DNA from 2 places in the Bacillus sp. JST-5 genome. Region 2 is predicted to be linked to the other one. Evidence: a T-box and tRNA genes for the amino acid it is inferred to sense, from the RefSeq annotation. Region 2 holds a T-box; the other holds one or more tRNA genes.
What was found. The T-box of region 2 lies ahead of alaS (alanine--tRNA ligase). A T-box ahead of a tRNA ligase gene usually reads a tRNA of that ligase, here a tRNA-Ala.

Region 1: it has a tRNA-Ala gene. The T-box ahead of alaS (alanine--tRNA ligase) is inferred to sense a tRNA for this amino acid. The anticodon was not compared.

What each region holds. Positions count from the first base shown of each region.
Region 1 covers NZ_JBYLHW010000095.1:691-7,248, reverse strand. The annotation lists gene AC3ASS_RS13245 (hypothetical protein) at 395-577, shown strand; gene AC3ASS_RS13240 (DMT family transporter) at 624-1,532, opposite strand; gene AC3ASS_RS13235 (MgtC/SapB family protein) at 1,623-2,324, shown strand; tRNA gene AC3ASS_RS13230 (tRNA-Ala) at 2,463-2,535, shown strand; gene AC3ASS_RS13225 (sugar O-acetyltransferase) at 2,768-3,325, opposite strand; gene AC3ASS_RS13220 (TetR/AcrR family transcriptional regulator) at 3,761-4,645, opposite strand; gene AC3ASS_RS13215 (anthranilate synthase component II) at 4,779-5,366, shown strand; gene pabB (aminodeoxychorismate synthase component I) at 5,356-6,558, shown strand, end outside.
Region 2 covers NZ_JBYLHW010000008.1:3,451-27,148, forward strand. The annotation lists gene AC3ASS_RS03315 (YrrS family protein) at 1-129, opposite strand, end outside; gene AC3ASS_RS03320 (peptidoglycan D,D-transpeptidase FtsI family protein) at 163-1,944, opposite strand; gene greA (transcription elongation factor GreA) at 2,168-2,638, opposite strand; gene udk (uridine kinase) at 2,778-3,413, opposite strand; gene AC3ASS_RS03335 (O-methyltransferase) at 3,455-4,093, opposite strand; gene mltG (endolytic transglycosylase MltG) at 4,189-5,310, opposite strand; gene AC3ASS_RS03345 (DUF1292 domain-containing protein) at 5,562-5,843, opposite strand; gene ruvX (Holliday junction resolvase RuvX) at 5,864-6,280, opposite strand; gene AC3ASS_RS03355 (IreB family regulatory phosphoprotein) at 6,277-6,549, opposite strand; gene alaS (alanine--tRNA ligase) at 6,634-9,267, opposite strand; T-box leader at 9,328-9,536, opposite strand; gene AC3ASS_RS03365 (AI-2E family transporter) at 9,584-10,660, opposite strand; gene AC3ASS_RS03370 (DUF3918 family protein) at 10,802-10,933, opposite strand; gene AC3ASS_RS03375 (hypothetical protein) at 10,976-11,167, opposite strand; gene AC3ASS_RS03380 (PRC-barrel domain-containing protein) at 11,182-11,655, opposite strand; gene recD2 (SF1B family DNA helicase RecD2) at 11,694-14,051, opposite strand; gene AC3ASS_RS03390 (tetratricopeptide repeat protein) at 14,080-14,745, opposite strand; gene mnmA (tRNA 2-thiouridine(34) synthase MnmA) at 14,873-15,988, opposite strand; gene AC3ASS_RS03400 (cysteine desulfurase family protein) at 16,001-17,146, opposite strand; gene cymR (cysteine metabolism transcriptional regulator CymR) at 17,198-17,614, opposite strand; gene AC3ASS_RS03410 (YczE/YyaS/YitT family protein) at 17,626-18,297, opposite strand; gene AC3ASS_RS03415 (replication-associated recombination protein A) at 18,485-19,765, shown strand; gene AC3ASS_RS03420 (tRNA threonylcarbamoyladenosine dehydratase) at 20,139-20,900, opposite strand; RNA gene ssrS (6S RNA) at 21,014-21,206, opposite strand; gene aspS (aspartate--tRNA ligase) at 21,275-23,050, opposite strand; gene hisS (histidine--tRNA ligase) at 23,062-23,698, opposite strand, start outside.

The sequences.
Region 1 (6,558 bases), on a different contig from region 2:
CGTTCGTCCTGAGCCAGGATCAAACTCTCCAATAAGTAGTTTGATTGCTCAAAATGATTGACTAGCATGTTTCTTTAGACGCTTTGTTTTGTTCAGTTTTCAAGGTTCAAATTGACCACTCGTTATTTCGAGCGACTTTTTTAATATAACATCTATCATTTAAGATGTCAACATTTTTTTATTATACAAAAATAATTTTTTCTTGAATTTTAATTACTTGAAATCGACGAGATTTAATATATCATGATTTATTTATGGTTGCAATATATTTTTTGATGATTAAATTTTCAGATTTTTAGCATGGAAAAATTGTTATATAAACTATAATTTCAAATAAAATCTAGTAATACTTTTTGGTAATAATCATAGAGTGTTTAATAGAGGAGGGAAAATGATGATAGAATTAAAGACGGTTGGGTTTCTAGTTTCTTTTTTCATGGCAGTGTTTTTATTTTTATATTCTTATATTGAAGCTTTAAAGATTAGTAATTCAGAAGGTAAAGTTTATGGTGGAACATTTATTTTTTCTATAGTTATGGCATTTATTTTTTCCGGTTTCACTTACGTGTTTATATAGACTTAAATCACAAAGACCTTTCATGTAAGAAGGTCTTTGTGATAAGTTATGTTGGTATTTTTTCATCAGATTCCCACGATTTTATTTTTCTTTCATCTCTTAAAAAGATTATTACTCCCAATAGTACTAATATTCCACCAATCCATTGGGTTGGTTTTACCGTTTCCTCAAATATAATATACGCTAAAATTATAGCACCTAAAGGTTCAAATAAAATAGCCATCGAAATTGTTTTGGTGCTTATCCACTTAACAGCCCAATTAAACAGTGAATGCCCTAATAACGTTGGGACAACAGCTAATAAGAAAAAATTTATCCAATCAAAGGTAGAATATGGATATAATTTTTCACCATTAAAGATTACGTAAGTAAGTAACACGACTGAACTTATCGAATAAACAATAAAAGTATAAGAAATAACCGATATTCTCTTTCTTAAATTTTGCCCATATAGAAGATATCCTGTCACCAATGCACAAGCGATTAATGCTAAAATGTCTCCCCATAAAGCTTTTCCACTAATTTGAAAGTCTCCCCAACTGATGATCACACATCCAATGATAGCTAAAATTGCACTTAAAATAGCTTTAAAAGATGAACGTTCCCCAAATATAAAAAAAGTTCCAATAAAAGCAAACAAAGGTTGCAAAGTTACCAATACCGTTGAACTTGCTACAGAAGTGTAATTTAATGATTCAAACCATAAAATAAAATGAAACGCAAGTAAAATTCCTGATAGCACAGAGTAAATCCAATCCTTTTTCGTAATAAAGCGGATTTCAGCTACATATTTTAAAAGAAATAATGGTGCCATAATCAATACAGCAAAAAATAATCGATAAAAGGCAATCACTCCAGATGGGGCACTTGACAGTTTTACAAGTATTGCTGAAGTAGAAACGGATATTACTCCAATAATTAAAATGATGTACGGATTAATTTTAGGTTGATCCATGTGTAATGCTCCTTCTAAAATTTATACAACTACCTAAATTATAAAGAAAATTTTATCATTAGGAATTAAAAAAAGGAGTAGTGGCATAGCATGAAAATACTTTTTCCATTAGAAATGGAAATATTGTTGAAATTAGGAATTTCCGCTGGATTAGGTTTAATCATTGGCCTTGAAAGAGAATTGAAAAGAAAACCTGTAGGACTAAAGACAAGTTTAGTGATATCTATTGTCTCTTGTCTGTTAACGATTGTTTCCATTGAATCTGCCTATCTTTTTCCATCTTCCGAACATGTAAACATTACAATGGATCCTCTTCGCTTGGCAGCACAAATTGTTTCAGGAATTGGTTTTTTAGGAGCAGGTGTAATATTAAGAAGAGAAAATGACAGCATCTCAGGGTTAACGACGGCAGCAATTATTTGGGGTGCAGCTGGTATCGGTATAGCTGTTGGTGCAGGATTTTATATTGAAGCTATGGCTGGTGTAGCCTTATTGATTATTAGCGTTGAATTTATCCCATTCATTGTGACCTTAATAGGTCCAAGACAATTAAGAGAAAAAGAACTCGTTTTGCAATTAACCATTGAACAAAAGGAAGATATTGCAAAAGTCATCGATTATATTCAGGAAGATAAAATTTCAATAAAAAGCATTAAAATAAAAGACTTAAGAGATGGAATTCACCACGTTCATTTAAAAGTAACTGTCCATGCAAAAAGAAAGTCTACCGATGTTTACTACTTCGTATCAAATATAAAAGGAGTAAAAACGGTAGAAATTGATAGTTTATAAAAAATACATGCAACATGTCTTTATCATTTTATAGTTCCTTAAATAATGGTATTTGTTAAAATTTTAGTGCTATAAATGTATATTGACAAATATTTTTATGGAAATTAAAATAAAAACTGTTCAAAAATAATATATTCAGGGGCATTAGCTCAGTTGGGAGAGCGTTACGCTGGCAGCGTAAAGGTCACCGGTTCGAGCCCGGTATGCTCCATTTAAAACCCTTAATTTCTAAGGGTTTTTATTTTTTATCATGATTCAATGGACATAGATGACAAATATAAATTATTATGCGGAAATAGATTCTTTAATATCTGTAATTCCATATACCTACTTAGTCAATGGGATCATCAGAGACGTAAGTTGACTATAGCATCATTAGCAAAAAGTTATGAATCTATTTATATATATGAGAAAAAATTTATTAAAAAATTCGGTATTCAAGTTTAATCTATATATTTAATTATTTTAGCTGGGTTTCCCCCTACCACAACATTGGCAGGTACATCTTTTGTAACAACCGCTCCTGCTGCAATAACAACATTATCGCCGATGGTTACTCCAGGGAGAATGACCGCACTTCCACCAACCCAAACATTATTCCCAATTTTAATAGGCTTTCCAAACTCTAAACCTGAATTGCGTTCTATAGGATGAATTGGATGAGTGGCTGTATAAATTTGAACATTAGGACCAAGCATACAATTATCACCAAAACGAACTTCACATACATCCAAAATGATGCAATCAAAATTCGCAAAAAAATTTTCACCTACATGAGTATTATAACCATAGTCAAATCTAATATTTGGCTCCATGTATACATTCTCGCCACACGAACCAAGAATTTCTCTTAATAATTGTTTTCGTTTCTCTTTTTCCAATTCCAACGTTTGATTATACATTCCTACCAATTGTCTTACGTGTTCACGATCCTTTAACAATTCAGGGTCTTGCGGTTGATATTTTTCTCCTGCAATCATTTTTTCTTTTTCTGTTTTCATTCTTCATTACCTTCTCTCTATATTTTTTCATTCAAACCAAAATAAATAGATATTTTAGAAATTATAGCTTCTTCCATAATTCTATTTTAATTATTTCATACTTTCGAATATAACAATCCTTCGATTTTTCCACGTCTAATTTTTATGTAAATAGTTACATGAAACACTAAATGGTAATGCTTTTTAAACGATGCAATGAATATAGGATAAAAAACATTGCTTAAAAATAAAATGATGTTAACATCTTATTTTTTAATAAACTTCTTTCCCTTGTCCTTCCATTTGATTCGAAAGATTAAAAGACCCCAAAATAAGGGGTCTTGGTTATTAAAAATATGATTATGCGCTTGTCATCAATTTTGTTCGATGATTAACTACTATATTTAGTGGGAAAGTCATTTCAAGTTCATAAATTCAGACGAGTTAAGAGTATAGTTATAATAATTGTATATTTAATATTTTTGCTAACTTTTCACGATACAAGTCAAATTCTTTCGCTATTTTTAAATTTGCAAGTACTCCTTGAAAAACAATGGTATCCAATTCTTTTTTTTCAATTTCTTTTAGTAAAATATTAATGACTTCTTCTAGCTGTTTCTTATGCTTATTTTTTAATGAAGGTAATAAATTTTTCATTTCAAGTAATAGATGCCGTGCTTCTTCAACCATTTCCTTCGATTGAACTGGAGTTTCCTGCAAATATTCCTTTAAAAATTCTGATTCATCAATTAAAGGTTGTTCTCCATTTTCAAAAGCAGAAACCAGTTCATCCGCACGATTCATAATAAATTTCGCTACCCGTTCGGTGTCTATTTCCATCTGATGAAATAGAATTGCTGTCATAAAGTTTTTTCGGATCCCTTCTAATACAAAAATAATATCCCCAATAAATGGATGAATTCTATGCCCGTAAACAGCTAATAAACTTTTTCGATACCATTGATATAGTTGTGTTATGGCTTTTTTCATATATTCTTTAATTTCTTTTTGATTAGAAAAATTATGTTCTCTCAAAAAGATTACTAAAGAATCCTTATTTCCTTTTACTTGTTCAAATGGGACATGAATTTGCTTAATCATCCGTTCTCTAGGCGGAATCTTTTCTTTTTCAATTTCAGCCATCCTACTCTTAATAGAATCAAAATAATATTTAAAAATTTCAACATATAGCTCTTCTTTTGAAGAAAAATAATTATAAAAAGCTCCTTTGGAAATTCCACACTCATTAACAATATCTTGTACGGAAGTTACATGATAGCCACGTTTAGCAATGAGTTTAATGGCTGATTCTATTATTTCTTTCCTCTTTTTTTCTTTCATTATCATTCACCTAATTATTATATAAGTACGTATCGATAATTTCTCTTTCCTCTTATATAGAAATTCTCCTATAATTGTACCTGTATATTGAGATTTATGCTACTTTTATCAAACTATGAATGAGGTAATAATTATGATTTTAATGATTGATAATTACGATTCATTTACATTTAATTTAGTCCAATATATTCAGCAATTAGGAGAAAATATCATAGTGAAAAAGAATAATGAAATAACCATAGATGAAATAAAATCGATGCGCCCAACAGCGATTATTCTTTCCCCAGGTCCAGGGAATCCAAATCAAGCTGGGATTTCTTTGTCAGTAGTTGAACAATTTCATAAATCTATACCAATTTTAGGTGTTTGCTTAGGCCATCAAGTAATTGGACAGTTTTTTGGAGGAAAAATTGTAAAGGCTAAACAACCAATGCACGGGAAAACTTCCTCCATTAATCATGATGGTAAAACAATTTTTAAAGGGCTAAAAAATCCATTGAAAGTTACCCGCTATCATTCCTTGATCATACAAAAAAGCAGTTTACCTAATTGCTTACAAATATCCGCCTGCAGTGAAGATAAGGAAATTATGGCTATTCGTCACAAAGTTTATCCAATCGAAGGGGTTCAATTTCATCCTGAATCTATTTTGACAGAATGCGGATTAAACCTTTTACAAAATTTCTTCAAGGAAATAAGGAGAGAAAAAAATGATGGATAGTATAGATAAAAATTTACTATGGTATCAATTTGCAGACGACAAAGGAGAACTACAATCTTTAATTTTTCAAAATCCTATAAGGGTTATTCAAGCACATTGTATTGATGATGTAATTCCCTGCTTTCATAAAGTAATGAATGCAGTAAAGTCCAATCATTATGCCGCTGGGTTTATTTCATACGAAGCAGCACCAGCATTTGACCCATCTTTTCAAGTTCATTCAAAATCCAATATGCCATTATTATGGTTTGGGATATTTAATCATGTAGAGAACAATATCTCTATAAGTAGTAATCAATTTTCGATGACCGCATGGAAACCAAATGTTGATAAGACGGTTTACGAAAGAAATATAAAAAAGATAAAAGATTATATAAAACAAGGGGATACTTATCAAGTCAATTATACAATTCGAATGGAATCAACATTTACAGGAGATGGACTTTCTTATTTTCTTCAATTATCACAAGCGCAAACATCAAATTATTCAGCTTACTTAAATATAGGTAATTTTGAAATATTGTCTGCTTCCCCAGAATTATTTTTTCGAAGAAAAGGGAATCAAATTATTACAAAACCAATGAAAGGTACAATTAAGCGTGGTTTAACTAGTGAACAAGATGAAAAATATAAAAATTGGCTTTATCATTCAGAAAAAAATCGCGCTGAAAACTTAATGATAGTAGATTTATTACGAAACGATTTAGGAAAGATTGCCATTCCGGGAACAGTAAAAGTTTCTAAACTTTTTAACATTGAAACGTATCCAACTGTTCATCAAATGACTTCAACCATTACTGCAGAAATTGATGAGAATTGTACAATTGTAGACATCTTTCGGGCACTGTTTCCATGTGGATCCATTACAGGAGCTCCGAAAATTAAAACGATGGAAATTATTGAAGAACTTGAGGAAACACCAAGAGAGGTATACTGCGGTGCCATTGGATACATTCGTCCAAATGGAGATGCTATTTTTAACGTCCCTATTCGTACAGTTACTATCAACAAGGATTCTAATAAGGCAATTTATGGGGTCGGTGGAGGAATAACTTGGGATTCTACTTCTATAGATGAATATGAAGAAATATTAACCAAAGCTAATGTATTACAAGAAAAGCGAAAGGATTTTCAACTACTAGAAACAATTTTAATAGATGAAGGAAAATGTTTTTTATTAACTGAACATTTG
Region 2 (23,698 bases):
AATTTTTCCACCAATAATGATAATTAATATAGTAACGATCGCAATCGCCATATTTAATAAAAAGTTCTCACGCTTTTTTTTTGTTTGCTCTAATCGAGATCGTCTAAAACCGTTTGGAAATTCCTCCACAAGTCTCTCCTCCTTTACTAGATAAAATGACGTTCAACGAAGAGGGCTTATTTTCGATTGTACGGTTTGATCATATTGATATAAATAATTTACCATATCCGCAAATAGAGGTAAAACTGAGCCTTCATTGGAAAATACGTCCAAGTTGACAACAGCTAGTGCATATTTCGGTTTTTCAAACGGAAAATAACCGATAAACCATTTATTATGTAACTGTTTACCGTCTTTATATTGATTCAATTCAGCTGTACCTGATTTTCCGGCTACTTGATAGGGAAGAGAATGTAAAGCGTGTGCTGTACCATTTGGCGAATCAACTACCTCTTTTAAAAGCTCTTGCAGCTTCATAACTGTATAAGGTTTAAGCGTGTCTCCTTTTAATTTCTTTTGTGGAAATAGATACATAGTAGTTCCATTTTTATATTGAATCGATTGTACTGCACGAACCATTTGCTTCTCTCCACCTCTAGCAATGGTTGCCATCATATTTGCGGCAGCTAATGGAGAAATTCGAACATTATTTTGGCCAATTCCGCTTAGAGCAGCGTAATTTTTATCATAACGTTCTTCGTCATTTCCATATACTTGCCCGATTTCTTCTTCATTCAATTGTTTAAATCCCGATAAATGAAATACATCTCCATTCCATCCGACTTCGCTTGTTAAACCTAGTTTTTCCGCATAATTTTCAATAATCATCGAATCAATTTCATTTAACTCTCTAGCCAATTGTCCAAATGTAAAATTACAGCTTCGCGAAAAACTATCTTTAAAATCTAACTCCCCATGTTGAAAAACAGGGTCGGGTTCTCCAGTAATTGTTTGACTGCAATTAAACAATCTTGACTCCGAAACTAATCCATAATCGATGGCGGCAGCAGCTATGACCGTTTTAAAGATGGATCCTGGGATTTGTGTACTTATCATATAATTCTTAACACCATTGTCTTTATAGGGGTCTTTTTCATCAATTTTTGGCCTTGAAACATTTGCTAATATAGAATTCGTTTCAATATCGATTAATACAAGTCCGCCTTTTTTTATATTATGTTTGTCTACAAGGTTTTCTGCCTCTTTTTGAATATCGCGATCAATCGTAGTTAATATTTTGACAGGGTAGAAGGGATTTGCTTCTCCCACTAGTTTCACATCTATTCCAAATAATGGCCCCCCTAAACCATCGACATGATAAACTAATTTTGTGCTTTCATCCTGTACTAAAAATTCATCAAAGCTTTTTTGTAATCCAGATATTCCAATTTCAGTATCCTTAGATAAGTTTCGCTCAGGATAACGTTGTTTTAACACTTCCACATTTTGACCGGTTATTCCAATTAATTGGCTTGCTAACGGGATCGTTTGTGTCCATTGCTTATCGACGGCAAATACTCCCGGAATTTTTAGATCGTTAATTTCCTCCATTTGTTTTTTCGTTAATGAAATAGAATCATTATTACCAAAAACAACTGGTTCCTTTGCATTTTCAATTGCTTGAACCAGTTCTTCTGGTTGAACATTAATAATTGAAGCAACCTTTTCTACATCCCAATTCATATGCTTTAAAAAAGGAAATAGTACTAGTGTTGGCACTGATTCGTGAGTTAATGGTTTTAAATTTCTGTCGTAAAATTTTCCTCTCCCGTTATCAATAATTACTTCTTGGGTCCGTTGTTTCACACTTTCTTCAATTAAATTATAATGATTCTTTGTAAAAGACTCCGTTTTCCATAGTTGAATATGAACAAGCCTTCCAATTAACAAAAAAATGCCAATCATGATGACAATCGAAATGGATTTTATTCGTTTATGTACCATGTTTTTTACACCCCGTACCATTTTTGACGGGAAACCATTCATTTTATACAAAAAAAAGACGGACTTTTATAAAAGTGAAGGCGAGCGCCTAGTAGCAAAGGAACGGGAGACACTCCTAAACTAAGATAAAGGAAACACGGCGTGGGACGAGGCGATGTTGATAAAAAACATTCCATCTATACAAAAGAGAAGGGTTGACCATTATAGCCACCCTTCCAATTCTTTATTTTATATTTACGATTTTTACAACCATTTCTCCACCTGGAGTGTTTACCGTTACTTCATCTCCAACTTTTTTCCCTAATAAGCTTTTTGCAATTGGAGAGTCATTGGAGATTTTCCCTTCGAAAGGATCCGCTTCTGCGCTACCAACAATTGTGTATGTCTCTTCTTCACCGTCAGGTAACTCAATAAATGTTACTGATTTTCCAAGAGTGACAATGTCTGACTCACTCTCTTCAATAATTACAGCATTGCGGATCATATTTTCTAATAAGTTGATTCGACCTTCGATAAATGCTTGTTCCTCTTTTGCGGAATCATATTCGGAGTTTTCTGACAAATCTCCGAAACTGCGAGCAACTTTTATTCTTTCAACAACTTCTTTTCTTTTTACGGTTTTTAAATGTTCGAGTTCTTGTTCTAGTTTCTCCTTCCCTTCTTTAGTCATTGGATACTTTTTCTCGTTTGACATAAGACACACTCCTTTATCTTTCTCTATCCCGCTTAATATTAGATGATAAATATAAAATACGATAGAATGAAACGGCCTTTCTAGGAAAAAGGCCGTATTAGAACGGGGACATGTTATTATCATTATCTATGATATTGTTTCATAAAAATGACTTTTCTTCAAGAATTGTTTGTATCTTTGTTACCATTAAATCGATGGCTACGTAATTATGACCACCTTCAGGGATGATAATATCCGCATACCTTTTTGTTGGTTCTATAAATTGATTATGCATCGGACGAACAACTGAAACATATTGGTCTATCACAGATTCAAGAGATCGTCCTCGTTCTTTTATATCTCTTAATAATCGGCGAATAATTCTTAAGTCTGCATCTGTATCAACAAATACTTTAATATCCATTAAATTGCGCAATCTTTCATCTTCTAATACTAAAATTCCTTCTAAAATAATAACATCTTTCGGTTCCACTTGAATAACTTGATCTGAACGTGTATGTCTAGCATAGTCATACACTGGCTTTTCAATTGGTTCGTATCTTAAAAGTTTTTGAATATGTTCAATTAACAAGTCTGTATCAAAGGCAAACGGATGATCGTAATTCGTTTTTAACCTTTCTTCAAATGGCAAGTGAGATTGGTCTTTATAATAATAATCTTGCTCAATCATTAAAATAGATTGGTCACCAAAGCGGTCACAAATAGCTTTTGTAACACTAGTTTTCCCCGAGCCTGATCCTCCGGCAACCCCTATGACTACTGGTTTACGCCTCATTGCTCGTCTCCTTTCACATTCGTTGGTGTCTTATTTCTCTGTTATTTAGGGACACTAATGGCTATTCCATCACCAACAGGTAGAATAACCGTATGAAAATGTTCATGATTTAATAACCATTGATTATATCCTTGAATTTTCGCAGCCATTTTCTTTAATCTTTTGTCATGTGATTCTTCATAAACGAATCCGCGAAAAAGAACATTGTCAGATACGATCATTCCGTCATTCGTCAATTGATCAGAAAAGCTTTCAAAAAATTTTTGGTATTGACTTTTAGCTGCATCGATAAAAATGCAATCATATGGACCGTATTGGACAGTTTCGTTTATTAAATCAAAGGCATCCCCGTACAATATCTTAATTCGTCCGCCACAGTCTTTCTTTGAAATGTTTTCTTCTGCTTGATGATAACGCTCTATATCCCGCTCTAAAGTAACAATTTGGCAGTTTGGGATCGCATCAGCCATACGCAAGGCTGAATACCCAATAGCTGTTCCAATCTCTAAAATTTTTTTTACTTTTTTTATTCGGAGCAGTTGGATGAATACCTCCATACTTATCGGATCCATAATCGGAACTTGATTGTCTTTCGCATATTCTTCTAACGACTGAAAAAAAGAATCCCTTTTTGGAATGGTTGAAGATAAGTATTGGTGAAGCGAAGGATGAAATAGCAAGAGTAAGTTCCTCCTCAATGGAATTAATAAAACGATATTTATTTTATCATAAAAGAAGGGAAACAAAAACATTTTCCCTTCTTGAAAAAATTATATTAATTTAATAAATATTTTCTTTTCTTTTCATTGTGCTCTTCCAATGTTTTTGAGAACAGTACTTCCCCATCTTTAGTCGCTAAGAAATAAAAATAATCGGTTTCTTCTGGATATAAAACGGCCTCAATGGAAATCACACCGCTATTGGCAATTGGTCCCGGTGGCAATCCAGTATGGATATACGTATTATAAGGATCTACAACTTCTGTATCTTTATAAGTGACTAGCTCTTTATGTACACCTAGAGCATACAATACTGTTGGATCCGTTTGTAGCGGCATCCCGGTAGCTAAACGATTGTAAAAGACACTAGCAATTTTATTTCGATCCGCCTTTTCTGTCGCTTCTTCTTCAACTAATGACGCAAATGTTAATAATTCATGTACAGAAAGTTTACGTTCTTTCATGATCGGTAAATATTTATTTAATACTATTTGCGTTTGATTTACCATCGTAGTAATAATTTCCTTTAATGGAGGTTTTTCAGATTCAAAAGAATACGTCGCTGGAAATAAATATCCTTCCAACGGAATCTTTACATTCTCTCCTAAAATGTCTTCCGTTAATAAAGCAGGATATTGATTCATTAATTCTTGAAGAAACGATTCATCATTTATTGTCGCCATTACTTCATCTTCTGAATATCCCGTTTCTTTAGCGATCGTTTTCACAATTTCTTCAATTTTTTGTCCTTCAGGTATAGTAATTTTTATAGCAACTTCATTTACGACTTTCCCAGTTTTCATAATTTCAATGATTTCATCCAACTCCATTGACGGGGAAAGCTCATACATACCTGCTTGAAAACCTGATTCATTTTTAAATTTTATATAATACTTAAATATTGTAGCGTCTTTAATTATTCCTTTATTCTCGAGAATCTTTCCTATGTCTGAAGAACTCGAACCGATTGGTATTTCGACCTTACGCTTTTGATTGTCATCCGGATCAAGAGGGTTTAATGCAGATTTTACATATAAAAATCCTCCCGTAATACTTCCTGCCAATATTAAAAATATCGCTAGCGATATCCATAAAACGATTCGTCGAACAATTTTTGCTTCTTTTTGCTTTTTTAATAAAGATTCAATTTTTTTAGGATCATTGTCACGATTTGACAAAATTCATTTCCTCCTCCCCTTGAGAGACCACAATATGTAAAAAAACGGCATATTCTATACTTCAGCAACCATTATACTACAAATTTCTATAAAAGCTACAACGATATTCGATCATAACATGTAAACATGAAAAAACTGTCCAGGGAATAAGGCAGCCCACCCTTGGACAGTTTTCTGAAACATCTTTATTTACATTGCTTTAAGTCCCTGTGCAATTCCTAAACAGTTATATGTTTAAAACGTTTTGTTAATTATTCTTCCTCTTCTTCTAAAAATGTATTTAGCATTTCCTCAATTAAGTCCCATTCTTCTTCCGTTTCTATCGGCATTAATTCTCCCTCTTCATTATCTCCAGGGATAAAACTTGATGCATGAATTTCAATTTCTTCATCTTCGTTTTCATCCGCACCAATTGGATAATATAGCACATATGATTTTCCAAATTTGTCTGATTCAAAAGTAAATAGAACTTCACAAAGTTGCTCGTTGCCTTCTTCATCTATAACTGTAATATGATTTTCACCATGTTCCATAATAAATCCCTCCGTGAATTTTATTTTACACTGTCTAAGTACCCTTGCAGGATCATGACAGCTGCCATTTTATCAATGACTTTTTTTCTTTTTTTTCTACTCATATCAGCTTCCAATAATACTCGTTCAGCGGCCATAGTCGATAAACGCTCGTCCCAAAAAACGACTGGGATATGAAACGTTTTCTCTAATAATTGACCAAATTTTTGGCTTGCTTCTCCTCGAGGACCTATCGTACCATTCATATTTTTAGGCAGGCCAACGACAATTTTAGAAACTCCATATTCTTTTATAATTTGACCAATGCGGTCCAATCCATACTCATCTTCATCTTCATTTATTTTTATTGTTTCTATTCCTTGGGCAGTCCATCCAAATTCATCACTTATGGCGACTCCAACTGTCTTGGAACCTACATCTAAACCTAAAATTCTCATTCCTTTTCCTCTCGATGCTTTTCAATATAAGACTTTACCAATACTTCAATAATTTCGTCACGTTCCAACTTTCGTATTAAGTTTCTTGCATCGTTATGTCTTGGGATGTAAGCAGGATCCCCAGATAACAAATATCCAACAATTTGATTAATTGGATTATAGCCTTTTTCACGAAGGGATTCGTAGACGGTTAATAAAATCTCCTTCACGTCATGTTCAAAAGGTTCATCTGGAAAATGAAACTGCATCGTCTTATCAAAGGAGCTCATAAATCTTCGCACCTCTCTTTCATTCAATGGACGTGTCGGATGATGTCAATTGTTACCTTCATTTTACACCAGTTCCACAAAATATTAAACGCTTTTTACCCATTCTTCTACAACTTTGAGGGCATCTGCTAATTTTTCTGGATTTTTTCCACCTGCTTGTGCCATATCTGGACGGCCACCACCGCCACCTCCACAGATAGAAGCAACTTCTTTGACAAGCTTTCCGGCATGGAAACCTTGATCGACGAGATCTTTAGTAATACCAGAAATAAACGTAACTTTCCCTTCATGAACATTTGCTAATAAAATGATTGCAGAGCCTAATTTTTGCTTCAAATCATCCAACATGCTTCTCATTTGATTGACATCAGAAGCAGAAACTTTTGCTGCTAATACTTTCTTTCCATCGATGTCTTTCACTTGATCGACTAAATTTTTTGCTTCGATATTGCTTAGCTTTCCTGATAGTGATTCATTTTCACGTTGAAGTTCTTTCAATTCTGATAATAAGGCATCGATTCTCACAGGAACTTCTTTTATTTTTGTTTTTAGTTTAGCAGCTGTTGTTTTTAATATTTCCATTTGTTCTGTCATATAACGATAAGCAGATTCCCCTGTAACTGCTTCAATTCTTCGAGTTCCTGCACCAATTCCAGTTTCAGAAACGATTTTAAATAAACCGATTTCTGACGTATTGCTTACATGACAACCACCGCATAATTCTAATGAGTAATCACCCATTTTCACGACACGTACGATATCCCCATATTTTTCTCCAAATAATGCCATTGCTCCCATTTGTTTTGCCTCGTCAATTGGCTTATAAAACGTTTCTACGGAAATACGTGCCCAAATCTTTTCATTAACGATTTTTTCAATTTTATCAATTTCTTCTTCTGTTACTGGTCCAAAATGTGAAAAATCAAATCTTAGACGTTCCACTTCCACTAATGAACCTGCTTGATTGACATGTTTTCCAAGTACATCTTTTAATGCTTGATGTAATAAGTGAGTAGCTGAATGGTTTTTAATGACTTTCGTTCTTGTTTGACTTTCAACTTCAGCTTTTACTTTATCTCCTTTTTGGATAGAACCATAAACAACAATGCATCGATGTAAATGCTGTCCGTTCGGTGCTTTTTGTACATCTTTGACTTCTAATTTTGTTATATCACTGTAGATGTGTCCATGATCAGCAATTTGTCCGCCACTTTCAGCATAAAACGGCGTCACATCAAGAATAATTTGAACTTCATCCCCTTCTTGAGCTTGCTCAACGATTTGACCGTCTTTTACCATTACTTCAATCGTCGCATCTGCATGAAGAGTATCGTAACCAACAAATTTACTTTCTACTTTAATATCTGTTAATGCTCCACCTTGTACCTGCATGGAATCGACTTCTTGTCTAGCTTTTCTTGCACGTTCACGTTGCTCATTCATTTCACGTTCGAATCCTTCAAGATCAACCTTCATCCCTTCTTCGAACGCATATTCTTCTGTTAATTCCACTGGGAATCCATACGTATCATATAATTTAAAAGCATCACTACCAGACAATACGTTATTACCTTTACTTTTCTCATTTTCAATCATTTCACTTAAGATTGCTAAACCTTCATTTAATGTTTCATAAAATCTTTGCTCTTCATTTCGAATTACTTTTTGAATAAATTCTATTTTACTTTTTACTTCCGGATAAAAATCTTCCATGATTTCTGCTACAACCGGAACCAATTTATACATAAATGGCTCATTCATTCCTAAACCTTTTGCATAACGAATTGCACGGCGGATCAATCTGCGTAAAACATATCCTCTACCTTCATTGGATGGGAGCGCTCCATCACTAAGTGCAAACGTAACCGTACGGATATGGTCAGCAATAACTTTGAATGCAACATCATCTTCTGCATTTTTTCGATATTCTTTATTAGTAATTTCTTCAGTTTTTCGAATGATCGGAATAAATAGATCCGTATCAAAATTCGTTGGAACATTTTGAACAACAGAAGCCATTCGCTCTAGCCCCATACCTGTATCAATATTTTTCTTCGGTAGTGGCGTATAAGTACCGTCTGCATTATGGTTAAATTGTGAAAATACTAAGTTCCATACTTCTAAATAACGGTCATTTTCCCCGCCTGGATATAATTCTGGATCGTTCTCATCGTTACCATATTCCGGACCACGATCATAGAAAATTTCTGAGTTTGGTCCACTAGGTCCCTCTCCAATATCCCAGAAGTTTCCTTCTAATCGTATAATTCGATCATCAGAAAGACCGATTTTTTCTTTCCAAATGTTGTAAGCTTCATCATCTTCCGGATGAATCGTCACGGATAAACGATCAGGGTCAAAGCCAATCCATTTTGGACTTGTTAAAAATTCCCAAGCCCAAATAATCGCCTCATCTTTAAAATAATCACCAATTGAAAAGTTCCCTAACATTTCAAAGAAAGTATGGTGTCTTGCTGTTTTCCCCACATTTTCAATATCGTTTGTACGGATGGATTTTTGTGCATTTGTAATCCGTGGATTATCAGGGATGACACGTCCGTCAAAATATTTTTTTAAAGTTGCTACTCCACTATTAATCCATAAAAGGGATGGATCGTCATGTGGGATCAGTGATGCACTAGGTTCAATTTTATGTCCTTTTTCTTCAAAGAATTGTAAAAACATTCTTCGAATCTCTGCACCGGTCAATTGCTTCATGATTAATTCCTCCTTATGTATCGATGTATTGTAAGGCATAAAAAAAACTCTTGATCCCATCACAGGGACGAAGAGTTCTTCGCGGTACCACCCTGATTATGATTAGAAGATTCTAATCATCACCTTAAAAACCGTAACGTGGTTAACGGCAGTTTTTCCCTGCTCTCCAGATTAGCATTCTGTTATCCTTCATCTAGAATTTCTCTCAGCCTAAGGAAATTCCTCTCTTTAGATGGACTATAACATACTCGATCCTTCTTCGATCAACGTATTCACTTCTCTATAGAGGAAATTATATGCATGTTCAATTCGTTTGTCAATTCGTGGTGGAACTCTCCTTTTTATATACATTTGTTAATAATTGAATAAGAGCAGTTCGAATCGTAGCCAATATTGGAACGGCGACGATTAAGCCTAATATTCCTCCTATTTCTCCACCTAGCAATAGAGCAAAGATGATGAGCAAAGGATGCATATGCAAGCTTTTCCCCACAATAAATGGCGATAATATATTTCCTTCTAAAAATTGTAAGACAAAAATAATGACAATCACCCAAAGAACCATTTTTTCGGATGTCATAAATCCAACTGCAACCGCCGGAATCGCCCCGATAATTGGACCGAAATAAGGAATGATATTCGTAATCCCAATCACTAAACCTAATAATAAAGGATATTTTAAATCAATCATCCAAAATAAAATCGCTGAAATCGATCCAATTGCAGCACACACAGTTAATTGTCCTCGTAAATAATTCCCAAGTGTTTCATCAAGGCTCTTTAAAAACTTTGTTCCTTGCTTTCTCCAACGTTTCGGAGTCAAATACCAAACGGATAATTTAATTCGATCGAAATCTTTTAACATGTAAAAAGCAATAAAGGGGATTAATGTTATAACAATAAATGAATCTAAAATCCAAAAGATCCCTTTCATGATGGAGCGAAATAAATTTTCAAACCCATGTTCAATCGCCATTATAACCTGTTTAATTTGGTTTCGTAAGACATGTGGCCAGCCAGACGTTTCCTTTTCGATCATTCCCATCCATTTCTCATATTGATTTGATAAGTAGGGAGCATTGTCGGAAAGGTCTTTCAGCTGATGAAGAATAATAGGAATTCCTTTATATAACGCAAATCCTACCCCTCCAAAAAATAAAACATAAATAAAAATAACTGCAAATACACGTTTAAATCCTGCGAGGATTAATTTATTGACAATCGGATGTAATAAATACGCAATGAACGCTGCTACGATAAAAGGGGTAATCGCCGAAAATAACATTTGAACAAGTGGTTGCCAAAGGGGTTTTAATTTTAAAAAAATGTAAATCACGACAAACAAAAGAAGAAGAAAACCAAGTCGATAATACCATTTAATTTTTATATCCATCATGCGCTCCCCCCTTTACCAATTATGTTGAGGAAAGCGATTGAAAAATATACGAACCATTCGTTTAGGCTGTCTTTCATTATGTATAATTTTATCTAATGAAATAAAAAAGAAGAGGATGGATGAACCACCCTCTAATCTTTAAAATAATGGATTACGTTTCAAAACACGTTTCATTTGTTTTTGTAACTTTTTTGTTCGTTCATTTCCCATCATATTTAAAGCAACAATGCCTGCTCCAATACCAATTAATGAACTCATCAACTTGTTCATTCGATTCCACTCCTTTATCTGTAAAGATGTAACGTGGAAGATCTAAATACTGTATCTTCTTTCATTTTCATCGAACAAGTCGTCTAAAGATGAAAGTGAACCATCCTCTTCCACTTGATGAGTATGGATGATTCCTTTTGAAATAGATAGTTCAATAAAACAGTTCCAACAGTAATATTGATTAATACCAATTTTCCCTATATCTTTGCTATGACAATTTGGGCACTTTAACAAAGAAAGCCACCTCGCTAATCATTTGTCTCTACGATGATGGCATCTTTTCCGATTGTAGGCGGTTTATCTGTTTGAACGATTAATTTTCCTTCCATTAAATCTGAAAAGAAACCATCCGATATTTCAACCCCTACAATTGTGCCCAAATTTTCTTGAAAATAAACATCACTTAATAAGCCTAAACGATCTCCGGTTTTGGTATAGGTCATACGCCCGTTAATGCTCTTTTGATTATGGAGAGTATAATCAAAAAAATCATCTTCCATCGTCATTAAGCAATCACGATCAATCATAATCCCTTCTTTACCGATCGAGTAAATGCTTTCTAACGGAAGGAAACGACGTTTTTTAAATAATCCATTGCATTCACATAATAAGCCCGTAACGTTCCCTTCTTTGGAAATACATAAATCACAAACTTTCCCGATCTCATTTCCTGAGTTAAGATCAAGAAGCACCATATGTTGAATAAAGGAAAATGTTCGCAAAAGATTAACCACCTTTCCGAACATTTTTAGTTTGAGTCTTAACTTAGGAAATCATAAGGGGTAACGTTTTCCATACCAATCATCGGGTCTGTTTGCATCAGTTGATCATAATAAGAATTTCCTCTTTCCTTTATAATGATTTCGTCGGTGAGTGCCAGCTTTAGACGCTCTTTCAAAGTCGTCTGTCTTTTCGTATCATCTATGCGAGAGACAGCCATATGAAAAGCCTCAGCTTCCCCACAAATAATTAAAAATTGTTTGCTTCTTGTAACGGCTGTATAAATTAAATTTCTCCTTAACATACGGTAGTAGCTTTTAAAAACAGGGAGGATTACTATCGGGAATTCACTACCTTGTGATTTATGAATCGAACAGCAATACGCTAATGTCATTTGGTTTAAATCTTGTCTTGTATAGGTGACTTCATTCCCGTCAAATGAAACGATGACTTGATCTTGCTTTTCTTCGTTTTCTTTTGCATAAAAAATCGAAACGACTTCACCCATATCCCCGTTAAACACATTTTTTTCCGGTAAATTTACCAGTTGTAAGACTTTATCTCCAATTCGATATGTTATATCTCCAAACTTTAATTCGCGTTTATTTCCTTCAGGATTTGGATTTAAAACTTCTTGCAACATTTCATTTAATTTATCGATGCCAGCCGTACCACGATACATTGGGGCCAGCACTTGAATATCTTTTCCTCGATATCCTTTTTTGATGGCCAATTGAACGATTTGCTTAATTACTTCTTTAATTTGATTGGATTGACAAGGAATAAACGATCGGTCTTTTTGTTGAACGGTTAATGTTGATGGCACTTTCCCGTTCTTTATGTGGTGAGCTAGATCGATAATCGATGAGCCGCTTTCTTGTCGATAAATATCCGTTAATTTGACGGTTGGAATGACATTTGAATCAATTAAATCTTTTAACACTTGGCCAGGTCCAACCGAAGGTAATTGATCTTCGTCACCGACAATAATCACTTGAATGTTTGCAGGTAATGCTTTAAATAGCTGATTAGCTAACCAAATATCCACCATCGAAGATTCATCAATGATTAATAATTTCCCTTCAATTGGGCTTTCTTCATCATATTGAAATCCTTCTGCACCATTCCATCCTAAAAGTCGATGAATCGTAACAGCAGGAAGACCTGTGGATTCATTCATTCGTTTCGCCGCACGTCCTGTTGGAGCAACTAACAATATAGGGAATGGCTCATCCTTTTTATAATCATTGACATCAATAGAAGTTCCATGTAGTTCTCCGTATAATTCGACAATCCCTTTGATAACAGTTGTTTTCCCTGTTCCAGGCCCTCCTGTTAAAATTAACATTGGATTCATCAGCGCTTTTTGTATCGCTTCTTTTTGACTAGGGGCATATTGGATAGATAGTCGTTCTTCTAATTTTCCTAAAGCTAGCAAAAATTCAGACTCTGGAAATTGTTGTTCATATTCCGTTTGCGACATGATTTTTTTGATATTGGAAACAAGGCCAATTTCTGAATAAAAGAGAGAAGGTAAATAAATTCTATCATCTTCAAAGATGAGTTTCCCTTCTTCCTCTAACGCTGTTAATTGATATTCAATATCTTCAATAAAAATTTCCGTTGGCTCTGAACTTTCTAACAACTCTTTCGTTTTTTCCACTAATTGATCATGTTTTAAATAAACATGGCCATTTTGCAATGACTCATTTTCTAACGTATATAAACATCCCGCTTTTATTCGGTCTGGATGATTACCGGACTTACCAATTTTTCTTCCTAATTCATCTGCTTTTGCAAAACCGATCCCTTCTATATCCTCAATTAATTGGTAAGGATTATCCTGAATAATCGTAAGGGTATCTTCAAGGTAGGTTTGATAAATTTTCATCGATAATTGTGGACCAAACCCTAATTGATTCAGTGTTATTAATATTTTCTCCAAACCTTGATGGACAGATAGTTGATCATAGATTAACCTTGCTTTCTCTTTAGACAAATTCGGTACATCGTCTAAAACAGATGGATTTTCTAATATTTTTGCAATAGCATTCGTTCCTAACGTATTGACAATCGCTTGCGCCGTTTTCTTTCCGATTCCTTTAAATAAATCACTTGATAAATAGGCAATGACCCCTTGTTCTGTTGAAGGAATCTCTTTTTTATAATGGGTGGCATGATATTGTAATCCAAAACGCGGATGTTCTTTAAATTGTCCAAAAAATTTATACGTTTCTTCTTCAACCATTCGGGGGAAATAACCTGTTATAACGGCCTCTTTTTCATTAAATTCCTCGTTCGTTTCCTCAACCTTGATTTTAATGACCGAATATAAATTTTTTTCATTATGAAAAATAGTCGTAATGAGAGGGCCTTTCAAATATTTTTCCGTTTCCAATTTTTCTCCCCCCTTACTTTTACGAAATTTAATTATCCTTTTTCATTTTTTCGATCATTTTTTTACCGTATCCTGCTAACAGATGATCTTCTTGGATAGATAAGGCTTGTTCAAAATAATGTAAAGCCTTTTCGTCGTCATTGTAAAATTGGTAATAAACAACTCCTAGATTGTAATAGGCATCCGCGTGTTTTGAATTTAATTGAATCACTTTTTGAAAAAATTTTGCTGCATCCTCGTAATATTCAAGTTGTGCTAAACATAGTCCATATTGAAATAAAGCTTCTACATCGTCCTCTTTTAGCTCTACAGCTCTTTGTAAATATGGTAGCGCCAGGCGAGGTTGGTCTAATTGAATGAGACACATTCCTAACATGAAATGTGTATCGCTGTCTTTTAATCCTAGGCGAAGAGCTCGTTCGAAATCATCTTTTGCTTCGAGAAAACGTCCTTTTTGATATAGAACATTTCCTTTTCCATAAAAAGCTGATGCTGTTTGATCATCTAATTCAATGGCTCTTTCATAAAAATTAATCGCACGGTCATATTCAGATAATAGGAATAATAAATTCCCAAAATTCACATAAGGTACTGGATCATGTTTATTTTCATCAATAGCCTCTGTTAATATTTTTGCTGCCATTTCATAATTTTTCTCTTTCATATATTTTAAACTTAATTCATTTTTGTCCATATTCTTCATCCTTCTTTTTCTTTTCAACAAATATATTATAAACGAGTTCTTTTTTTGGATAAACCGGTAAGAATAATAAACCTTATTAAGAAAAAAGAACTTCCGAAAATTCCGGAAGCTCTAAAGTTTATCCTACATAGGTTAGCCTTTCACCATTTTTAAATATTTGATCGATTGTGCCACCGCCTAAACATTCTTCACCTTGATAAAATACAACGGCTTGGCCAGGTGTAACCGCTCGTATCGGCTGATCAAACACGACACGCACTTGATTATCTTCCATTAAATGAACCGTAACCCCATGGTCTGGTTGACGATAACGGAATTTAGCAGTGCAAGTAAAAGATTGGGCTTTCTCACGATCAGAAACCCAATTAATATTCGTTGCAATAATTTCATCGGAATATAAATATTCATTGTCAAAACCTTGACCAACGTAAAGTACATTTCTTTTAAGATCTTTTCCGATAACAAACCAAGGGTCCCCAGAACCACCGATTCCAAGACCGTGTCTTTGGCCAATCGTATAATACATTAAACCGTCATGTCTACCTTTGACTTCTCCATCCAATGTTTCCATATTTCCAGGTTGTGCAGGTAAATATTGACTTAAAAATTCTTTAAAATTTCTTTCTCCAATAAAACAAATGCCCGTACTATCTTTTTTACCTGCAGTGGCTAGTCCAGCTTCTTTCGCGATTTCTCGAACCTTAGATTTTTCTAAATGGCCAATCGGAAACATCACTCTTTTTATTTGATCTTGAGAAAGTTGATTTAGAAAATATGTTTGGTCTTTATTTTCATCTTTTCCTCTTAAAAGTTTTACTTCCCCATCTATTTCTTTCACTTGTGCATAATGACCAGTTGCTAAATAATCTGCTCCAAGTTTCAACGCATGTTCTAAAAACGCTTTAAATTTAATTTCTTTATTACACATAACATCTGGATTTGGTGTTCTTCCTGCTTTATACTCATCTAAAAAGTAAGTGAACACTTTATCCCAATATTCTTTTTCAAAATTTACCGCATAATAAGGAATTCCTATTTGATTACATACTCTTATAACGTCATTAAAATCTTCTGTTGCGGTACATACTCCGTTTTCATCCGTATCATCCCAGTTTTTCATGAATATTCCAATTACATCGTACCCTTGTTCTTTTAATAAAAGGGCTGCAACTGAGGAATCCACTCCTCCTGACATACCAACTACAACACGAATGTCTTTTGGATCTTTTTTCAATTGTTTCACCTCCTATTTGTTTAACAGTCGCTGGACGATATTCGCCGTTTGTTTTGCTGCTTCTTCTATTTGTTCTATTGTATTTCCATACCCGAAACTAAACCGAATTGAATTATAAATTCGATCAGAATTAGAACCAAACATCGCTTTTAACACATGACTCGGTTCTACAGATCCAGCTGTACAAGCAGAGCCGCTAGAAGCTGCAATACCTGCTAAATCTAAATTGACGAGCATTGCTTCAACGTCCGTACCCGGAAAACTTATATTAATAATGTGGGGTAGAGAATGTTCCTTTGAACCATTTATATAAAATTCAATTCCTTGATTGCTTAATTCTGATACAAATCGTTGTTTCAGTTGTTGATAATAAGCTACTTTTTCATTCATATTTGCCATCGAAATTTCAATCGCTTTATGGAATCCTGCGATTGCATACGCATTTTCTGTACCAGCTCTTCTTTTTCGCTCTTGCTCTCCTCCATGCATTAATGGACTTAGTTTTGTTCCATTTTTCACATATAAAAATCCAATTCCTTTTGGGCCATTAATTTTATGAGCAGAAACGGACAATAAGTCTATGTTCATTTCTTTTACATTAATATTGACTAAACCGTAAGCCTGTACAGCATCCGTATGGAAATAGGCACGGTGATTCGATAGCAATTCACCAATTTCTTTTATTGGTTGAATGGTTCCAACTTCATTATTTCCAAACATAATACTTACAAGAATGGTATCATCTCTTAACGCTGACTCTAAAGAAGATAATGAAATTCTTCCCATTTCATCAACAGGCAAGTAGGTAATGTCAAAGCCTTCTTTTTCGAGAAATTCACACGTATTTAACACAGCATGATGTTCAATTTGCGTAGTAATAATATGTTTTCCTTTATCACGATTAGCAAGAGCAACCCCAATGATAGCCAAGTTGTCTGCTTCTGTCCCACCGCTAGTAAAAATAATTTCATTAAAATCCGCACCGATACTACGTGCAGCCATTTGTCTCGCTTCATCTACTAAATGTCTAGCACGTCTCCCGTATGAATGGATGCTTGATGGATTTCCGAACGTCTCATTTAGGGCGGTTTGCATAGCCTTTATTACATCAGGATGTACAGGTGACGTAGCGGCATGGTCACAATAAATATTTTCCATTCTAATCACCAGCTTTCTACATGCTTCTACATTATATCCTTTCAAATAGTATTAAATATAAAACATATATCCTTCATGATCATCATTTGCATGACTTGCCAAATCTTCTAACGTAGTCGTGTCCAACACTTCTTTAATTGCATCACGAATCCGAATCCAAAGTTCTCTTTTAGCCGGTTCTTCTTCTTCCATTCCTTCGACAGGTGTAATTGGTCCTTCCAACACTCGAATAACATCTCCAGCCGTAATTTTAGAAGGTTCGTTCGCTAGCATATATCCACCATATGCTCCTCGAATACTTTTTACAAGCCCGGCATTTCTTAAAGGAGAAACGATTTGTTCTAAATAATGTTCCGATAAATCATGCATTTGAGCAATGGATTTAACAGATAATGGCCCCTCACCGTAATTTTTAGCCAGTTCAATCATAATGGTTAGTCCATACCGACCTTTTGTTGAAATTTTCACTGTTCTCACCTCTATTGGAAACTACTTGTTTTCAAATATTTATTATTTTTTGAATCCAATTTCGCAATAAAAGAATGGACAAGGTTTTGAAAATACGGAATGGTAACACCGCCAATGGGTCCTATTAATACTCCAAATAATATCGTTCCTAGATGTATTGGACCTCCAAGGAGTCCACCGACAATAACAACGACTATTTCCATTGTCAAACGAACGTATTGAATTTTCCACCCAGTAATGGAAGTCAATGCTATCATTAAACTATCTCTTGGACCAGCGCCTAATTGCGCAGAAATGTATATCCCCATCCCGATACCAATCACAATTATTCCAATAATCCCCATAATATATTGGCTAATGATATGGGATGGTGTTTGTATAAACGGAAGTTTCATAAATAAATCAATAAATACACCAACAAGTGTCATATTGAGAAAAGCCCCGTATTGCGGGACCTTTTTTGAAAGGAGTGCTGAAATTGTTAAAATAATTATGCCTACAATAATACTCCACATTCCAACTGTCAGTCCAAATCGAATATTTAATCCTACATGAAGGACATCCCATGGAGCCGCACCTATATCTGAAACAATTAATAGCACAATTCCGAAAGACATAATAATTAATCCTACCATAAATACCGATAGGCGAAACAAAGTATGTCCTTGAACCCGCTCTCCCATGAATTCATCTTCTTTCTTTGTTGTATAATCTTTATGTAACATACTATATCAAATAAAGAATTTTTTTGGAAAATAAATTGATTCAATAACTATAAAATTATACCATACTTCTCTTCACTTTCATTTTCTTTTTATATAAAAAATTGTATGCTTATGATAAATACGAAAGATAATAGGGAGAATCACTATGAATCAAGCACCTTTAGCATTTCGAATGAGACCAAGATCAATCGAAGAAATTATCGGTCAACAACATTTAGTCGGAGAAGGAAAAATTATATACAGAATGGTAAAAGCTAAGCAGTTGTCCTCTATGATTTTATACGGTCCTCCTGGAATCGGCAAAACTTCGATTGCCAGTGCCATCGCCGGAAGTACGAAATATAAATTCAGACATTTAAATGCTGTAACAAATAATAAAAAAGATATAGAAATCGTCGTTGAAGAAGCGAAAATGTCAGGAAAAATTATTTTATTACTAGACGAAGTTCATCGATTAGATAAAGCGAAACAAGATTTTCTACTTCCTCACTTAGAAAACGGGTTAGTTGTTCTAATCGGTGCTACTACGGGAAATCCTTATCACGTGATTAATCCAGCGATCCGAAGTCGATGTCAAATCTTCGAATTAAAACCGTTAACAAGGGAAGAAATTGAACAAGCTCTTGTTAGAGCATTACTTGATAAAGAAAGAGGATTAGGCACATACAACGTACAAATGACAAAAGAAGCACTCCACCACTTTGCCGCTGCTTCCAATGGGGATGTGAGAAGTGCTCTAAATTCAATGGAACTTGCAGTATTATCAACTCCGAAAAACGAAAATGGAGAGATTATTGTCGATCTAGCCATTGCTGAAGAATGTATGCAGAAGAAAAGCTTTTATCACGATAAAGATGGGGACGGTCATTATGATGTCCTTTCAGCTTTTCAAAAATCGATTCGAGGTAGCGACGTCAATGCAGCGCTTCATTATTTAGGAAGATTAATAGAAGCTGGTGATTTGCCTAGTATTAGTAGACGTCTATTAGTGATTGCATATGAAGATGTTGGTTTAGCCAATCCTCAAGCTGCACCTAGAACGTTAGCTGCGATTGAAGCAGCGGAAAGGATTGGTTTTCCTGAAGCGCGAATTCCGTTAGCCAATGCTGTGATTGAACTTTGTTTATCACCAAAATCGAATTCTGCGATTATGGCCATTGATGCAGCAATACAGGATATTCGTGAAGGAAAAAGCGGGGAAGTTCCAGCTCATTTAAAAGATGCACACTATAAAGGGGCAAAAGAATTAGGACGAGGCATTGATTATAAATATCCACATGATTATGAGCACGGATGGGTTTATCAACAATATTTGCCGGATACGATTAAACACCGCGTCTATTACAAACCGAAAAAAACAGGAAAATATGAAGCGTTATTAGCACAAGTATATGAAAAAATCCTTCATCAGACGGACAGAAAATAACGATATAAACAACCGGACGAATCCGGTTGTTTCTTTTGCAAAGTTGCAAAAAATGTTCTTATTGTTGCAAATTTTAATTGCTCTTACAAATTTGTTTTCGATCGTTTCAAATAAAATTTCCTCACTTACAAGTAAATTTATGAAAGTTACAAATTTGATTTTGAGAGGTTACAATGTTGCAAATTTTATTCTTTCAGTTGCAAATGATACTTTAAAAGTTGCAAATTCATCGGTAAACGAATTGGATAGCCGCTTTCAATCCTTTTATTATTTCAAAAACTAATGCTCGATCATCAATTTGAGTTGCAAATTTTTTTATTTACAAATATCAATGATACAATATAAAAACAAAAATCCGGCCAAAGCCGGATTTTTATTCTTTTACACGATGAATTTTAACATCTTTCAATAATTGTGATACAACATAACCCGCCATGATAAGACCTGCTACGGAAGGGACAAACGCATTCGAAGATGGCGGCATTTTAGCTTTTCTAATTTCGGATTGATCATTACCGACTCGTTGTCGTACATCTTCGCGGATGACAATTGGACTTTCGTCGGAGAAAACAACAGGGATTCCTTTTTTTATTCCTTCTTTTTTTAATCTTGTGCGAATTACTTTTGCGATAGGATCTGTATGTGTTTTAGAAATATCAGCAATTTTAAATCGAGTAGGGTCCATTTTATTCGCAGCACCCATGCTTGAAATTATTGGAATATTACGTTTTAAACATTCTTTCATTAAATGAATTTTATAAGAAATCGTATCAGAAGCATCTATAACAAAATCAGGCTGATAACTAAAAAATTCTTCATACGTATCTTCTGTGTAAAACATTTTTAAAGCAATGACTTCACATTCTGGATTTATGTCTTTAATTCTTTCTTTCATTAAATCCACTTTTGGTTGACCGATGGTAGATAACAAGGCGTGAATTTGACGATTAATATTCGTTATATCAACATCATCTTTATCTACAAGAATTAATCGACCGACACCAGATCTTGCAAGAGCCTCTACTGCAAATGATCCGACTCCACCTACACCTAAAATTGCTACAGAGCTATTTTTCAAAAGTTCTAATCCTTCTTTTCCAATCGCTAATTCATTTCTAGAAAATTGATGAAGCATCATATCACTCCAATTTGTAGTTTAACAAGAAAAAAATATACCAAATCGAGAACGAAAATCAATAAAAAACCATAAAAAAATCCCCATTATTTTGGGGAAGTACTAATAATTCGAAAAGTCCCAATAGTGCCGTAGCTTTACAAACCAACGTTTTGAACCCGCTCTCGGCAGGTGGGTGTCCTGTTCAATACTTCCGTAAGTCCCTCTCTTCGTAGGAGGGCATTTACTCCATATCGAAACGCGAGACTCCCTTCGTTGTGATTGTTCGGTCAAAACTTGGATCAACCACGAGCACATCAGGACTTTGCGTAATGATTATTTGTATTTTATCATATAAAAAATCAAAGTTTCAATATGATATCAGTGGAAAATGATTACAGTTCTTTTTCTGCTTTTAATAATAAATGTAACTCATCTAATTGAGATTTACTAACTGTACTTGGTGCATCCGTTAATAAATCACTTGCACTAGCTGTTTTCGGGAAGGCAATCGTATCTCTTAAATTGCTTCTACCTGCCAACAACATAACAATTCGATCCAACCCTAATGCGATTCCGCCATGTGGAGGAGTTCCATATTCGAACGCTTCAAGTAAAAATCCGAATTGTTCTTTAGCTTCCTCTATAGTAAATCCTAAAACTTTAAACATTTTTTCTTGAATGTCTTTTTCGTATATACGGATGGATCCTCCACCTAATTCATAACCATTTAAAACTAAGTCATAGGCTTGTGCACGAACTTTATCAGGATCCGTTTCTAATAATGGAATATCCTCTCTAACTGGCATTGTAAACGGATGATGAGCAGCATAATATCGTTTCGTTTCTTCGTCGTATTCTAACAATGGCCAATCAGTTACCCATAAGAAATTTAGTTTACTTTCATCAATCAATCCAAGTTCTTTTCCAAGCTTTAAACGAAGGGCACCAAGCGCATCATGGACGACGTCTTTTTTGTCAGCAACAAATAGTAATAAATCTCCTGTTTCTGCTTCTAAAATATTCATTAATTGACTGCCTGTTTCATCTTGGAAGAATTTTGAGATTGGACCTTTGAGTCCATCCTGTTCCACTTTCATCCAAGCAAGTCCTTTTGCCCCATAAATTCCAACAAATTCTGTTAAAGCATCTATATCTTTTCTTGAATAAGTAGAACTATGACCTTTTACATTGATTGCTTTCACCATACCTCCGTTTTCAACAGTAGAAGAAAATACTTTAAAGGAAGAATGGCGAACGACTTCTGATACATCAATTAATTCCATTCCAAATCTTGTATCTGGTTTATCTGAACCAAATCTGGCCATTGCTTCATCGTATGACATACGTGGAAACGGCGTTTCAATTTTTATTCCCTTTACTTTCTCTACCACCGAACTCATCATTCGTTCAGTCAATTGAATAATATCTTCTTGCGTCAAAAAGCTAGTTTCAATATCAATTTGTGTAAATTCCGGTTGACGATCTGCTCTTAAATCTTCATCACGGAAGCAGCGGGCAATTTGATAATAACGATCAAATCCTGCCACCATTAACAACTGTTTAAATATCTGTGGAGATTGCGGCAATGCATAAAATTCCCCAGGATGAACACGACTTGGAACTAAATAGTCACGAGCTCCTTCAGGTGTGCTTTTTGTTAAAATCGGAGTCTCAATATCAATAAATCCTTCTCCATCAAGAAATTGACGAACAGCTTTCGTTGTTTCATGACGTAATTTAATCGTTTCAAACATAACTGGACGTCTTAAATCTAAGTAGCGATATTTTAAACGTACATCTTCAGAAACGTCGGTTTCGTTAGAGATAACAAATGGAGGCGTTTTCGCTTCGTTTAAAATAACAACTTTTTCTGTTTTTATTTCAATCGTACCTGTTTTTAGTTTAGGATTGACTGTTCCTTCTTCCCTAGGTACAACCGTTCCTTCGATATGTAATACATATTCTGAACGAATATTTTCAGCAATTTCTAAAGCTTCTTTTGATACATCAGGATTAAAGACAATTTGAACGATTCCAGTACGGTCCCTTAAGTCAATAAAGATGAGACCTCCTAAGTCTCTTCGTTTTTGCACCCATCCTTTTAAAACGACACGTTCCCCAATTTGTTGTTCTGTAATCTCACCACAATAATAGGTTCTTCCTAACATGGTTATCCTCCTTATTCATAGATGGTTGGGAAATATTTAGCAAATTGATTGAGTTCAATTTCCGTTTGTTGTCCGGTTTCCATGTTTTTAACGTTCACTCGATTTTCTTTCACTTCTGTTTCTCCTAATATAGCAACATATTTCGCTTTTAAGCGATCGGCTGCTTTTAATTGAGCTTTCATTTTTCTGTCCATATAGTCCATATCTGCATAATAGCCGGCTTTTCTAATTGAATGTAATAAATTCACAGCATATTCTTTTGCCTCTTCGCCGATGGTTACAAAATACAAATCTAGAACATAATCATGGTTAAATTCGACATTTTCAGCTTTTAATGCAGCAATTAATCGTTCAATACTGAATGCAAAACCGATACCAGGTGTATTTGGCCCATCCATTTCTTCCACAAGACCATTGTATCTTCCACCACCACAGAGAGTTGTTATCGCACCAAAACCTTCTGCATTACTCATGATTTCAAAAGCAGTATGATTATAATAATCAAGCCCACGGACAAGTGTAGGGTCAACTTCATAATCGATATTTAAACGTTTCAAATAAGAAAGAACTTTTTCAAAGTATTCCTTTGATGAATCATTTAAGTAGTCTAAGATGGAAGGAGCTGTTTTCATTAACGGATGTTCGCGA